3 regions of the Simiaoa sp. genome follow, and region 1 is predicted to be linked to each of the others. Evidence: predicted binding sites of a transcription regulator. Region 1 holds the regulator's gene; each other region holds the start of a gene.
The links. The regulator Rex, encoded in region 1, represses fermentation and respiration genes when NADH is low (regulators of the CRP and FNR family bind a similar motif). The targets are predictions, from matches to a motif close to ATTGTTAANTANTTAACAAT.
Positions count from the first base shown of each region.

Region 2: the regulator Rex is predicted to act here: its motif matches at 2,962-2,981, upstream of serC (3-phosphoserine/phosphohydroxythreonine transaminase).
Region 3: the regulator Rex is predicted to act here: its motif matches at 2,043-2,062, upstream of gap (type I glyceraldehyde-3-phosphate dehydrogenase).

Region 1 covers NZ_JBOKRY010000013.1:62,323-67,670, forward strand. Annotated here, with positions in the region: gene alr (alanine racemase) at 1-998, opposite strand, end outside; gene ACTRDR_RS06970 (NAD(P)H-hydrate dehydratase) at 1,003-2,505, opposite strand; gene ACTRDR_RS06975 (hypothetical protein) at 2,507-3,145, opposite strand; gene ACTRDR_RS06980 (redox-sensing transcriptional repressor Rex) at 3,247-3,888, opposite strand; gene ACTRDR_RS06985 (ABC-F family ATP-binding cassette domain-containing protein) at 4,027-5,348, shown strand, end outside.
Region 2 covers NZ_JBOKRY010000019.1:8,053-13,400, reverse strand. Annotated here, with positions in the region: gene ACTRDR_RS08435 (CehA/McbA family metallohydrolase) at 1-385, opposite strand, end outside; gene ACTRDR_RS08430 (phosphoglycerate dehydrogenase) at 618-1,781, opposite strand; gene serC (3-phosphoserine/phosphohydroxythreonine transaminase) at 1,794-2,876, opposite strand; gene ACTRDR_RS08420 (L,D-transpeptidase family protein) at 3,174-4,583, opposite strand; gene ilvB (biosynthetic-type acetolactate synthase large subunit) at 4,583-5,348, opposite strand, start outside.
Region 3 covers NZ_JBOKRY010000006.1:62,729-68,076, reverse strand. Annotated here, with positions in the region: gene cls (cardiolipin synthase) at 1-216, shown strand, start outside; gene ACTRDR_RS03750 (DUF523 domain-containing protein) at 248-664, shown strand; gene ACTRDR_RS03745 (DUF3783 domain-containing protein) at 664-1,032, shown strand; gene ACTRDR_RS03740 (histidinol-phosphatase HisJ family protein) at 1,046-1,867, opposite strand; gene gap (type I glyceraldehyde-3-phosphate dehydrogenase) at 2,119-3,132, shown strand; gene ACTRDR_RS03730 (phosphoglycerate kinase) at 3,226-4,449, shown strand; gene tpiA (triose-phosphate isomerase) at 4,624-5,348, shown strand, end outside.

The DNA of each region.
Region 1 (5,348 bases):
GAAATATCCACCATGAACTGATCCATACAGACTCTTCCGAGGATCGGTGCTTTCTTCCCATGGATCAGTACATAGCCTCTTCCGGACAGGCTTCTGGGATAGCCGTCTCCGTAACCTACGGGGATCGTGGCTACTCTGGTGTCCTTCTGTGCTGTAAACAGCCCACCGTAGCTGACACTCTGTCCCGCATGAATCGTCTTACAGTATACAATATGGCTGTAGAGAGACATGGCGGCCCGCAGGGGTACAATGTCTTTACTTACTTCTTCGGAAGGATACAGACCGTAGGTCGTGATTCCCGCCCGGACCATATCCATATTTGCCTGGGGCATTTCCAAGATTGCAGCACTGTTGGAGCAGTGTTTGACAGGAATAGTAATCCCCAGTTCTGTCTGTATTTTGTCAATAAAATTCTGAAAAAGCTCCAGCTGATGATTCGCCGAAGTCTTATCCGCCTCATCGGATTTGGCAAAATGGGTAAAAATACCCTCCACCTCCAGCTCCGGATGCTCTATAAGGAATCTGACGAACTCCAGTCCTTCCTCATCCGGCGTAATGCCGATTCTGCCCATGCCGGTATCTACCTTGATATGAACCTTTGCCTTCTTTCCGACCTTTGCCGCTGCTGCGGCCAGCTCTTCCACCGTATCCCTGCGGTAGACTGCCGGACGGATCTCCTCCCGGATCAGTTCTTCGTAGCAATAGGGAAAAGTATATCCCAGGATCAGGATCGGTTTCTTCACGCCTGCTTCTCTGAGTACATGTGCCTCTTCATAAGTAGCTGCTGCATAGCCGAACATGAAATCCAGCTGCTCTAACATTTTAGCGATGGGGACACCACCATGACCATATCCGTCCGTCTTAATGACTGCCAGTATTTTCGTGTTCTCCGCAATGTTTTCTTTCATATGGACCATATTTTCCCAGATGGCATCCAGATCCACTTCCGCCCATACCCGTTGATAGGACTCTAATTTTTCCTGCAGTTCTCTCGTCATATTTTCACGCTTTCTTATTTTGATTTTTCATCAGACATTCGGCGATATCTCCCGCCATCACACCATATTCGGTATGAAGTCCGGCCGCCAGATCACCTGCCATGCCGTGCAGATATACGCCACAGGTCGCAGCCTCCGGGGCATCCATTCCCTGCGCCAGCAATCCCAGGATCACGCCGGTCAGCACATCTCCGCTGCCTGCCGTAGCCATTCCGCTGTTGCCCGTGGTATTCAGATAGCAGGCTCCCTGTTCCTTACATACCACAGTCCTCGCATCCTTGGCAACTGCTACGGCATGAAATCGCTTGGCCAGTATTTTCGCACATGTGGGGAGGTCGTCCTTGCACTCTGAGGTCGTCCGTTTTAGCAGTCTTGACATTTCCCCCACATGAGGTGTCAGAAGGATCACTCTGCCTTCCGCACCCTGGGCGCGCAGTTCTTCTGCCAGCATCCTGCCGTTCTCCTCTGCCAGGAGGTTTAGGGCATCTGCATCCAGCACCAGCGGCTTCCTGCTTCTCTCCACCACGGTCTTCAGACATTGCAGTGCCTGTTCTTCTCTGCCGATGCCAGGACCTATGGCGATGACATCCGCCCAGTCTAAGCTCTCCGTCAGCTGTCTGCAGGAGCCGTACAACGCTTCCGGAATCCCCTGCTGTATGATCTGTCGGTTCTCTTCCGCGGTAATCACCTTTACCATGCCGGCTCCGGTACGATAGGCTGCTTTCGCCGCCAAAATGGCTGCACCCGCCATGCCGTTACTTCCTGCAACAAGCAGTGCTTTGCCGAAGGTTCCTTTGTTCCCTGAAGCGTTTCTCTTAATTAACTGTACGGAACCTTTCTCATAAGTGTACATTTCTGGTTCCTGTCCTAAGAAGCTCTCCTGTCCGATCCCCACATTCGCAGTCCGGACTTCTCCGGCGTATTCCGCACCGGGATACAGTACCAGTCCTCTCTTACAGAAACCAAAAGTGACCGTGGCATCCGCCAGAAATGCACAACCCAGCACTCTGCCGGTATCTGAGCAGATACCGCTTGGCACATCCAGTGCCAGCTTAAATCCCTCTGCCTTGTTCATCTCTTTTACGGCATCCGCATAGTTTCCCTCCACAGGGCGGCTTAATCCCACGCCGAAGAGGGCGTCTACAATTACATTATATTCATCCACCGCAATATTACTGTCTGTCTTCACCGGAAAATGTTGCAACGTCTGCCACTGCGATTTCCACTGCTTGGTAGCTCTCTGCATATCTCCCACGCATTTTACCGCGACTGCGTATCCGTCCGCCGCAAGAAGTCTTGCTAACGCCAGGCCATCGCCGCCATTGTTCCCCATACCAGCAAAAATGAGCACTTTCGTCCGTTCTTTCACGGCATCAAAGCGCTCTTTTATAAAATCCTCCGCTGCCAGAGCCGCTCTCTCCATCAGGACCGGCCCCGGTATGCCGAGGTACTCTATGGTATTCTTATCGTATTGCTTCATTTCCTGTGCAGTTACCAGATATTTCATACTATTTTTGCTCCGGATTATATTTCATGTCAAACAGATTGACCACCTCTGCACCAAAGATGTCATGCATGTAGTTATAGATCTCCTGATTCTGCTGCTCCATCTGCTGTTTCTCGATCAGACGTTTTTTCAGTTCAATGCGAATAGCACTCACCCACTCCGCAGTATCATTGATCTGTTTGTCATTATCCTTCATAATATCATAGCAGCACTCCATAGTAAACATCATAAGCTGAAGATTTAATCTTTCGATCTCCCGGGGGAGGTCTTTCAGCTCATCTTCATAAGCTTCCAGCTTCTCATTACATTCTTCGATCAGTCGCTTATGTTCTTCGATCTGCTTGTTCAGCTTGCTGTTCTCACCCTGCTGATCCGCTTCGTTCACCATGGGAACGATCTCTTTCATCAGCTTCTTTTTCAGATTACGGATTTCCTTCGACTCCGTATTCAGCTTTCCCTGTCTTTTTAACAGCTGATTCAGAGCATCCTCCGTCTCTTTTAACGGAACAGAACCAGTCTTATTCAGCAGCTTGTACCACTTATTATCCAGGGTGAGTACGGGCAAATGTTTCCCAACAAGTGCACTTTTAAAAGCTTCCTGCCGGTTCCTCGCATTTTCTCCTGCGTTATCGTTGCCCATAATATCACTCCCTTTATGCCTTACTCTCTCGTAAGCTCACGAATTCGTGCTATCGCACTCTTCATCCCGCTTCGCAGCCGCTTGTTTTTCCCTGGGGCTCATTATTTTATATCTGAATTGTAACGGTTAATATTATACGAAAGTTTCATTAAACTGTCTGACAGATGTACATTCTCTACTTGTATTCCCTCCGGAACGTTCAGATCTACATGCGCAAAGTTCCAGATGGCGCGGATCCCGTTCGCCACCAGCTTGTCAGCCACTTCTACGGCACTGGTCTTGGGAATCGTCAGTACTGCAATATCAATGTCATTCTCCCGGATAAAAGATTCCAGCTGCTCCATGGGCATAACCTTCACACCACGGACATCTTTCCCCACAAGCTCCGGGTTCGCATCGAACATTCCCTTGAAAATAAAACCACGACGCTCGAAGTTCAAATAATTACCCAGGGCTCTGCCCAGGTTACCAGCTCCGATAATAACGAAATTGTGCTGCTTATCCAGTCCTAATATCTTACCGATCTCACGGTACAGATATTCTACATTATATCCATATCCCTGCTGACCAAATCCGCCGAAATTATTGAAATCCTGTCGTATCTGGGATGCGGTCACCTTCATCAGTCCGGAAAGTTCCTGCGAAGAGATTCGTTCCACACCTTCATCCTTAAGTTCCCCCAAATATCGAAAGTATCTGGGCAGTCTGCCGATCACAGCCTGTGAAATTCCTTTTGCTTCCAATACTTTCACCTCCGATTATTTAAGTATACACCATATGTTAAAAACTTGTCAATGAATTGACAGGTTTTCTTCTTTTCGTTACAATAAAATTTAAAAAGTCCGTTCTGTGTGGGCTGGAAATAAAGGATACTTACTACCATGATATTATCTTGTCAGAATATTTCAAAAGCATTTGTGGAAAATCAAGTATTAAAAAATGTCTCTTTTCATATAGAGGATCATGAAAAAGCTGCCATTGTGGGCATCAACGGTGCCGGAAAAACAACGCTGCTCCGCATCATCGTAGGAGAAATGACTCCCGATGACGGACAGGTGGTTCTGGCGAAAGACAAGACACTTGGGTATCTCGCCCAAAACAGCACCGTGGACACCTCTCACACCATTTACGAGGAACTGTTGTCCGTCAAGGCGGATCTGTTGCGCCTGGAGGAAAAGATCCGGGAATGCGAAAACAATATGAAGCATGCTGATGGGGACGCTCTGGAAGACCTGATGAAGCAGTACACCTCTCTCACCCACGCTTTCGAGACCGGCGGCGGCTATCTCTACCGCAGTGAGCTGGTCGGAGTGTTAAAGGGACTGGGCTTTACCGAAGATGAATTCTCCAAGCCGGTTGCCACACTCTCCGGCGGTCAGAAGACCCGGGTGGCGTTAGGCCGACTCCTGTTACAAAATCCGGATCTGATCATCTTAGACGAGCCGACCAACCACTTAGATATGAACTCCATCGCCTGGTTAGAGACTTATCTGTTGAATTACAAGGGAGCCGTTCTCATCGTCTCCCACGACCGGTATTTCCTGGACCGGATTGCCGGGAAAGTCATCGAGATCGATCAATCCAAGGCTACGACCTTTATTGGGAATTACTCCGATTATGCCATAAAAAAGGAACAGCTGCGCGTCGCTGCCTGGAATGCCTATATGAACCAGCAGCGTGAGATCAAGCATCAGGAAGAAGTTATCGAAAAATTAAAGTCCTTCAACCGGGAAAAGTCCATCAAGCGGGCGGAAAGCCGGGAGAAAATGTTGGACAAGATCGAGGTCATCGAAAAGCCCTCCGAGGTCCGCACGGATATGAAGCTGACGCTGACGCCCCGGATCTTAAGCGGAAATGATGTGCTGACTGTAGAGCATCTGTCCAAAAGCTTTGACTCCCATAAGCTTTTTACCGATGTCAATTTCGAGATCAAACGCGGCGAGCATGTGGCAATCATCGGTGATAATGGCAGCGGTAAGACCACTTTGCTTAAGATCTTAAACGGTCTCGTCCCCGCAGATCAGGGCACTTTCCGCCTAGGTTCCAATGTTGAGATCGGCTATTACGATCAGGAGCATCACGTGCTCCACAGCGAGAAGACATTGTTTGAAGAGATCTCGGACGATTATCCTTACCTGAACAATACCCAGATCCGCAATGTGCTGGCGGCTTTCCTCTTCACCGGGGAGGATGTGTTCAAGCG
Region 2 (5,348 bases), on a different contig from region 1:
TCAGGGTATTGGTGAAGCTTAAATATTTCTCTCCGCAGGGATGTGCCGGTCCTAATATTCCGCCGTTCTTATGCACGATATCGATCAGAATCTGTACCGGTAATCCCCGAAGCTCCAGAATTTTCAGTTTAATAGTCTCCGGCATGATCACCAGGATATGTCCTGCATCAATGGTATCGTATTCAATCCCCTTCAGCACTACAAAGTCTTTATATTTTTGATCCTTGATATTTCGTTTCCAAGCACGATAACCATTATATGAATTATGATCACTGACCAGCATACCGTCAAAACCCTTGCGGATCAATTCCGCAATAAAATCCTCAATAGGAACCTTTCCATCCATAGATCCTTCTTTTGTATGACAATGCATATCAAATTTCATCTGTTTTGTTCCTTCTTTCTCTTGTGGCTTACGTCTTTGAACCATGCCAAGTATAACAGATTCCCTCATAGCATACAACGCCTTTACGAAAAAATGTATGTTAGTTTCTGACATTTTACGCTGTTTTTACCACTATTTCCGCTGTTTTTGGCATTACACCGGAAACGTAAAGCAGGCATCGGCCTTTTTACAGCCGATGCCTGTATATTTTTCTGCTATTCGGACAAATATCTTACTTTACGATACGTACACGGAAGACACCGTCAATCTTCTGCAAAGCCTCTACCAGATCCTGCGTTGCCGCACTTTCAATATCCAGCATGGTATATGCCACTTCACCGCGGGATTTGTTGGTCATATCGGAGATATTGATATTCTTCTCACCGATCACTGCGGTAAACTGATTCAGCATATTGGTAATATTTTTATGGAAAATAGCAATTCTTCCGGCCTGGCTGCATACGCCCATGTCACAGGCAGGATAATTTACGCTGTTGCGGATATTGCCGTTCTCCAGGTAATCCATCATCTCTTCCACAGCCATCTTCGCACAGTTATCCTCGGATTCCTCGGTGCTTGCGCCCAGATGAGGGATCACGATACAGCCGGGCTGTCCTGCTGTCGTAGGATTCGGGAAATCAGACACATAACGGGCTACCTTGCCACTCTGTAATGCCTCCAGGACATCTGCCTCATTTGCTAACAGATCTCTTGCAAAGTTTAACAGAACCACGCCATCTTTCATTTTGCTGATGGCTTCCTTGTTGATCATACCCTTTGTAGAATCCAGAAGCGGTACATGTATCGTAATGTAATCACAGTCTGCATAAATTTCTTCCACATTCATCACATGCTTGACAGAACGGCTTAAGTTCCAGGCAGCATTGACGGATACGTAAGGATCATAGCCATAGACTTCCATACCAAGGCTTACTGCTGTATTGGCCACCTTAACGCCGATAGCACCCAGACCGATGACACCTAACTTTTTGCCCATTACTTCTGTACCGGCGAATTTCTTCTTTTCTTTTTCTGCGGCTTTGGCAATGTCAGCGTTGTCTTTGGATGCCTTGACCCATTCAATACCGCCTACCACATCACGGGCAGCTAACAGCATACCAGCGATCACCAGTTCCTTTACGCCATTGGCGTTGGCACCGGGCGTATTGAATACTACGATACCCTTTTGGGCACATTTATCCAGAGGAATGTTATTGACACCGGCACCGGCTCTCGCTACTGCCAGAAGATTTTCCGGCAGATCCATCTCATGCATGGAAGCACTGCGGACCAGAACGCCCTCTGCGTCATTCATATTATCGGTTACTTTATAGTCTGCTGTCAGACGATCCAGTCCCACTTTGGAAATGGGATTCAGGCAATTGATCTGAAACATTTTTTCTCCCCCTTAAGCGTTCTCCGCTTCAAACTTCTTCATGAACTCTACCAGCTTCTCCACACCTTCGATGGGCATTGCATTGTAGATACTTGCTCTCATGCCGCCTACGGTTCTGTGCCCCTTCAGGTTCTCAAAACCGGCTTCTTTTGCTTCTTTTACGAACTTGGCATCCAGCTCTTCATTACCGGTAATGAACGGAACATTCATCAGGGATCTGTCTTCCTTGCGGACGGTACCCTTGAACAGCTTGCTTTCATCCAGGTAGTCATACAGTATCTTCGCCTTTTTCTCATTGCGCTCCTTCATTGCTTCCAGACCACCCATCTTCTTCAGCCATTTAAATACCTTGCCGCAAATGTAGATGCCGTATGCGGGAGGAGTATTGTACAGAGAATCTGCATCTGCATGGATTTTATAACGAAGCATGGTCGGTGTACCGGGAAGTACGTCCTCGGTGATCAGATCCTCACGGATGATCACGATAACCACACCTGCAGGTCCGATATTTTTCTGTACGCCGCCATAGATCACACCATATTTTGTCACATCTACCGGCTCGGATAAAAAGCAGCTGGATACATCTGCAACCAGGGGCTTACCCTTGGTATTGGGCAGGGTCTTGAATTTCGTACCGTAAATGGTATTATTCTCGCATATGTACACGTAATCTGCGTCCTCACTGATGGGCAGATCGGAGCAATCGGGAATATAAGAGAAAGTCTTATCCTCGGAAGAAGCGATCTTATTAGCCTTGCCGTACAGGGAAGCCTCCTGGTATGCCTTCTTCGCCCACTGACCGGTTACGATGTAGTCTGCCACACGGTTCTTCATCAGGTTCATGGGGATCATGGCAAACTGCTGGCTCGCACCACCCTGTAAAAACAGTACCTTATAGTTGTCCGGGATATTCATCAGTTCTCTGAGATCAGCTTCCGCTTCCTTAATGATCGTATCATAGGCTTTAGATCGATGGCTCATCTCCATTACGGACATGCCGGTTCCTCTATAATCCAGCATTTCATCGGCTGCTTCCTGTAATACCTCCTCAGGGAGTACTGCAGGGCCTGCGGAAAAGTTATACACTCTTGCCATTTTCAAAGACCTCCTCGATATTTTCTAAATTTTTTATAAAAAGCATAGGTATAGAATAAGCTTTTCATTTGCTTTAGTCAACTACATTGTTAAATTATTTTCAATTTGTTCGCCTGGCAAGGACAATTTATCTGAAAATGTCTGTATTAAATAAATAGTAACTATTTAGAATACGTAAATATCAAAAATGGTACTTCAAATGCTCGCATTTGTAAGGACCGTTGTTGATATTTACGTATTGCGTAAGCAATATTATTTGCATTTCTATGCAAATAATATCTAAATAGTTACCATTCATTAATAAAACATTACGACAGGGGTGCCGATCTGCACGCAATCAAACAATTCTTCCATTTTGTCCTTTGGTGTATTGATACAGCCGTGGGAACCCGCAGTCTGGTAGATGTCCCCGCCGAATTCTTTGCGCCATCCGGCGTCATGAATACCGATACCGCCCTTCACAGGCATCCAGAATTTCACAGGAGAGGCATACCCCGGTCCCCGTAAAACCCGGTTTTTCTGCTTATTATAGACAAAATTGACGCCTTCCGGCGTTCCCATGCGCCGCCGCATATTGCCTGTCACGATCTCCGTCTCAAGCTTCAATACGCCTTTTTCGTAATAGTACATTTTCTGTTCTGTCATATCCACTTCGATATATGTGTCACCAATATCATTTTTCCCATAGCAGAAGGCTTCTCTCTCGTAACTAGGAACATGTGTCTGTGGGGTGCCTGTATGTACGCCGGGATCCAACAGATGCTCCAGCAGGTAGGCAGTCTCCTTTTTCCGGTCCATTTTGCTGCCATAGGTTCCGCCCTCGATGGTGATCACATCCCCACGGGTACTGTGAAACTGTCTGGTTCGTCCATAGCCGTCATATTCTTCCGCCAGGCTCTGCACATACGCCGCCACAGCCTCCTCGTCCAACACAAAGTTTCCCTTCTCATCCTGCACCGGCAGTCCGTTCTGCGCAGTCAGAAAAGAAGCACAGTCCGCCGCTGTTACCGGATGTCTCTCTTCACCGAAGCAGTAGACAATATCGCAGGTCTGAAATCTCTCGATCTCTTTCCACAGATTCCTCAGAGTTTTTTGACTCTCATCCGGTGTTATCTCATAGTAGCATCCGCTCTCCTGCAGGTTCAGTGTTTCCTGCCCATTCTCCACGATTTCTTTTAATGCCAAAAAAGCCTTCTCCAGATCGATTCGGTCGCTCAGTCCGTCTGTGAAGGCATAGGCCCCCTCCGTATCCCTGGTAAGGCTGTAATCTGTTATTCTCTCCTGTTCCGTCTGTACGAATTTCAGGGCATTGTAGGCTCTGCGAAGCGCCTCCTCATCCACGGTCACCGCAGGTGCCAGGGTCCGCCTGGAATGAAGCAGAACATTGTCCACCCACAGATACGGATTCTGTTCCTGTCTGTACGCTTCCAGTGCACTGCCAAAGTCCGCGCGATAATCCACATCGGCGAGAGCGATCGTGTATTCCTCTCCCGCTTTATCCACGATGACAACATTCGGAGCTTCTGTATGTGACAAAAGCTCCGAATTCACTTCTTCCACCGTTTTTCCGGTACAGTACACTCCGTTGATCCAGGTATTCAGAGAAAAGCCTTCCCTGTAATAAAATGCCAGGACAAAATATACTGTCAACAGAAACAGTAGTAATATCAACACCGCAAAAAGTAATCTCTTCGTCGTCTTATTCATCAGGACTGCCTTTTCAAATCATCTCCGTCAAATACTTCACTGATGGGGGCTCCTGCCGGAACCATGGGGAATACCTTATCATCCTCCGGGATCATACACTCGATCATTACCGGTGCCTTCAGGGCAATGGCTTTCTCGATAGCGGGTGCCACTTCTTCCTTTTTGGTCACGCGGATGGCGGTACAGCCCAGTCCTTCTGCCACCTTACAGAAATCCACCTTATCCTTCAGTACTGTCTGGGAATAGCGTTTCCCATAGAACAGTGTCTGCCACTGTCTTACCATGCCAAGCACCTGGTTGTTGATGACTACCTGGATAATGGGAATGTTATAACGGCTGGCAGTAGCCAGTTCATTCATGTTCATGCGGAAGCATCCGTCGCCTGCAATATTGATGCAGACCTTATCCGGCTGTCCGATCTGCGCACCGATGCAGGCTCCCAGACCGTAACCCATGGTACCTAAGCCCCCGGAAGACAGGAAGGTACGGGGCTTCGTATAATGATAATACTGTGCCGCCCACATCTGATGCTGTCCCACGTCTGTGGTGATGATGGCTTCTCCGTTCGTCACACGGTCAATTTCCTGCATGATATAAGGACAGGACAGATTTTCGTCATCGTATTTCAGAGGATATTTTTCCTTCAGTTCCGTTATATGCGCCATCCACTCCGGATGTTCCTGTTTGGACAGGCAGGCATTTAATTCCGTCAGAGTTTTCTTCAGATCGCCTACCAGAGAGGCGTCCACACGGATATTCTTATTG
Region 3 (5,348 bases), on a different contig from region 1:
GTCGGTACCATCAATATGGATTACCGGAGCCTGTATCATCATTTTGAAAACGGTGTGTGGATGCACGGCTGTGATGCCATACGGGATATTGAGACAGATTTTGATAAGCTGTTACAGGATAGTGAGGAAGTCACCGATAAATACCGGGATGGAAGGAAAAATATGGCAGTGAGAGGCTGGCAGTGTATCATGCGGCTGATCGCACCGCTATTGTAACAGACATAATAACGGAAAGCTGGAGATCACGATGAAAATACTGGTCAGTGCCTGTCTGTTAGGCGAAAACTGTAAATATAACGGGAAAAATAATTACAGCGAGCGTGTGGTAAAATATCTGGAAGGGCATGAGGTAATCCCGGTATGCCCCGAGGTACTGGGAGGACTTCCGACCCCGAGGGATCCGTCAGAGATCGTGGACGGTGTGGTCATAAACTGTAAAGGCGTAAATGTGGACAGGCAGTTTTGGAAAGGCGCAGAGGAGGCTCTGCGGATTGCCAAAGAGAATGGCATCGATCTGGCAATCTTACAGTCCCGAAGTCCCAGCTGCGGTGCAAGGCAGATTTATGATGGAAGCTTTACCGGTAAACTCATTCCCGGACAGGGAGTATTTGCACAATTGCTGGAAAAGAACAGTTTCCGGGTGATGGACTGTGAGGAAATATAATGGCAAAAATATTATTGTTTGGCGTGAGTACACAAAAAGACCGGGCTGTGCGTGTGGCAGCGGAGAAAATAGGTGTGGATGTGACGGCAGTGAACCGCAGGGACTATGGACAGAAGATCGGAACACTGGCGGAAATCAGCGGTTTTCATAAGAATGGAAAAATATATAACGGTCCTGATTTTGCAATGGAAATGCTGGTGTTTTCCGGAATGGATTCGCAACAGGTGGATGCATTCCTGGCAGAATATAAGGCAACCGGCTTACCACCGGTTGCCCTGAAAGCGATTGTGACACCGTATAATATCTCATGGACAGCGGATGCGTTGCTTCGCGAGCTGATGAAGGAACACATTCAGCTTGGAGGATAGGGAATAAAGAAAATTACAGCTTGTGATATTCCGGGCTGCGTTTTTCATAGATCGTATAATATTTGAAACCGCACAGCTGCAGAATCTCGGAGGCCAGATCCAGGTAGGACCCCACATCCTGTGTCTTATGGGCATCGGTCCCCACAGTGATGATCTCACCGCCAAGCTCGTGATAGCGGCGCAGAATATCGGTACAGGGATGGGGCTGTCTGAGACCGTAGCGGAAGCTGCCGGTGTTTAATTCCAGACCTTTGCCGCTGTGAACCAACAGCTCCAGAATCGGATCGATGGCATCCTTATATTTGTCATAGGAATAATTTTTATCTTTGTTCGGCGCCACACGGACGATATAATCCAAGTGTCCTAAGACGTCATAATCGTCATGGCATTTCAGATTTTCCAGCGTCTCTGCAAAATAAGCACGGATGGCTTCCTCCTCGGAAGAAAACTTCTCGAAAAATTCCGGGTAGTAAGGATCCATTCCCCGGCACAGATGGGTGGAGCCGATGACGAAATCAAAGTCATAGGCGGAAGTAAAATCTTCGTCTTGGTCGGCCAGATGCGGCTGCAAGCCTAATTCCACACCGAAGAGAACCCGCATTTTCCCTTCGTATTTGGCGCGGCAGCGGAGGATGTCATACAAATAAGAATCTGTATTCAGCAAAAAGATACTGCCGGGACCTTCCTCAGTGCGTGGATAATCAAAATCGTTATGCTCGGTGAAACACATGGTTTCCAGTCCAAGAGTGATCCCTTTATCGATCATCTCCGGCATGGGAGCCTTTGAATCTCCGGAAAAAGAAGAGTGAAGATGACAATCTGCTTTGATAGACATATTTTTTATCCTTTCTGGTTATCATTCTGTTGTAAGTCATTTACAGGGTACAGTATAGCAAAAAACGGAGCAAAAATCATACCATTTCTAAACAAACTGTAAAATTTACCACAAAATCACAAATATTTTGCATTTACATCTTGAATTATAAAGAGGAATTAGGTAAAATGAATTTGCTGATAAAATTTTGACAATCTGTGAATCACAGTAAGTCAAAAGATATAAAATTAATATTTTAGGAGGAAACTAAAATGGCAGTAAGAGTAGCAATTAATGGTTTCGGCCGTATCGGTCGTCTTGCATTCAGACAGATGTTCGATGCAGAAGGATATGAAGTAGTAGCAATCAACGATTTAACCAGCCCTAAGATGCTGGCACATCTGTTGAAGTATGATTCTTCTCAGGGTGTTTACAAGTATGCAAGCACCGTTGAGGCTGGCGAGGACAGCATCACCGTTAACGGCAAGACCATCACCATCTACAAAGAGGCTGACGCAAGCAAGCTTCCTTGGGGTGAATTAAAGGTTGATGTAGTTCTGGAGTGTACCGGATTCTACACCTCTAAGGAGAAGGCTTCCGCACATATCACTGCCGGTGCCCGTAAAGTTGTTATTTCTGCTCCCGCAGGTAACGACCTTCCTACCATCGTATACAATGTTAACCACAAGACCCTGAAGCCCGAAGATACCGTTATCTCCGCAGCTTCCTGCACCACCAACTGCTTAGCACCTATGGCTAAGGCTCTGAACGATTGCAGACCTATCATGAGCGGTATCATGACCACTGTTCACGCTTATACCGGTGACCAGATGATCCTTGACGGACCTCAGAGAAAGGGCGATCTGAGAAGAAGCCGTGCAGGCGCTTGCAACATCGTTCCCAACTCTACCGGTGCAGCTAAGGCAATCGGCCTGGTAATTCCCGAACTGAACGGCAAGCTGATCGGCTCCGCTCAGCGTGTTCCGACCCCTACCGGTTCTACCACCATTCTGGTAGCAGTAGTTAAGGGCGCTGTAACCAAGGAAGAGATCAACGCAGCAATGAAGGCTGCTTCTACCGAGTCCTTCGGTTACAACACCGATGAGATCGTATCTTCCGATATCGTAGGCAGCACCTACGGTTCCATCTTCGATGCAACTCAGACCATGGTTGCTCCTATGGAAGATGGCAATACTCAGGTACAGGTTGTATCCTGGTATGATAACGAGAACAGTTACACCTCTCAGATGGTTCGTACCATCAAGTACTTCAGCGAGTTAGCATAAGCCGACAGGCGTTAACGCGTAAAGACCTATCAGGGTCCGGTCTTACAAGGACCGGGCCCTTTTTAGATACTAAAATAATTGGAGGTTAATACCATGGGATTAAATAAGAAATCTGTAGATGACATTAACGCAAAGGGAAAGAGAGTCCTGGTAAGATGCGACTTTAACGTTCCCTTAAAGAACGGTGAGATCACTGACGATACCCGTATCGTTGCAGCTCTGCCTACCATCAAGAAGCTGATAGGCGATGGCGGCAAGGTAATTCTTTGCTCTCATCTGGGTAAGGTAAAGAACGGTCCTAACGAAGGCGAATCTCTGGCACCTGTTGCCAAGAGACTGTCCGAGAAGCTGGGCAAAGAGGTTACTTTCGTAGCTGACTACAATGTAACCGGCGAAGCAGCTACCAAGGCTGTTGAGAACATGAAGGAAGGCGACGTTGTTCTGCTTCAGAATACCCGTTTCCGTGGCGCAGAAGAGACCAAGAACGGTGAGAAATTCAGCAAAGAGCTGGCTGACCTGGCTGATCTGTATGTATGTGATGCATTCGGCTCTTCTCACAGAGCACATGCTTCCGTAGCAGGCGTTACCAAGTTCATCACCGCTAAGGGTGGTCAGAACGTAGTAGGTTACCTGATGGAGAAGGAGATCAACTTCTTAGGTAAGGCTGTAGAAGATCCCGTAAGACCTTTCGTAGCTATCCTGGGTGGTGCAAAGGTTGCAGACAAGCTGAACGTTATCTCCAATCTGTTAGAGAAGTGTGATACCCTGATCATCGGTGGTGGTATGGCTTACACCTTCTTAAAGGCAAAGGGATATGAAATCGGTAAGTCTCTGGTAGATGATACCAAGATCGACTACTGTAAGGAAATGATGGAAAAGGCTGAGAAGCTGGGCAAGAAGCTGTTACTGCCTGTTGATTCCGTAACCATCGCTGATTTCCCTAACCCGATCGATGCTCCTGTTGAGGTTCAGGTATATGATGTTACCAACATGCCCGCAGACAGAGAGGGATGCGATATCGGACCCAAGACCGCAGCTCTGTATGCTGAGGCTGTTAAGACCGCTAAGACCGTTGTATGGAACGGACCTATGGGCGTATTCGAGAATCCTACCCTGGCAGCAGGTACCATCGCTGTAGCGAAGGCTCTGGCTGAGACCGATGCAACTACCATTATCGGAGGTGGTGACTCCGCAGCAGCTGTTAACCAGCTTGGCTTTGCTGACAAGATGAGCCACATCTCTACCGGTGGCGGAGCTTCCCTGGAGTTCCTGGAAGGCAAAGAGCTTCCCGGAGTTGCCGCAGCAGACGACAAATAAGTAGCTGTTGTGAGCGCAACGCCGTGTGTGGCAGCAGCAGATGATAAGACAGAATAAAGAACTACTAAGGCGTCATAGTACGCCGCCTAAGTAGTTCTAAGTTATTCTGAGGAGAATGCCAAAGGCATTCTCCGATATACGATAAGAACGATAAAAAATAAGAGGTGTATGATTATGGCAAGAAAGAAGATCATTGCCGGCAACTGGAAGATGAACATGACTCCCAGCCAGGCAGTAGAACTGATCAATACTTTAAAGCCCCTCGTAGCAAATGATGAAGTAGACGTACTTCTGTGCGTTCCTGCAATCGACATCATTCCCGCTATGGAGGCAGCAAAGGGTTCCAATATCATGATTGGTGCCGAAAATATGTACTTCGAGGAGAAGGGTGCTTTCACCGGCGAGATTTCTCCTGCAATGTTAGATGATGCAGGTGTGAAGTATGTGATCATCGGTCACTCCGAGAGAAGAGAGTACTTTGCAGAGACTGACGAGACCGTGAACAAGAAAGTCCTCAAGGCTTTCGAGCATGGTATTACTCCCATCATCTGCTGTGGTGAGACTCTGACGCAGAGAGAGCAGGGGGTTACCATCGACTTCATCCGTCAGCAGATCAAGATCGCATTCCTGAATGTAACTGCTGCACAGGCAGCAACCGCTGTGATCGCATACGAGCCCATCTGGGCAATCGGTACCGGCAAGGTAGCTACTACCGAGCAGGCACAGGAAGTATGTAAGGCAATCCGTGAGTGCATCGCTGAGATCTATGATGATGCAACTGCAGCAGCTATCCGTATCCAGTACGGCGGATCCGTATCTGCTTCCAGCGCTCCCGAACTGTTTGCACAGGCAGACATCGACGGTGGTCTGGTAGGCGGTGCTTCCTTGAAGGCTGATTT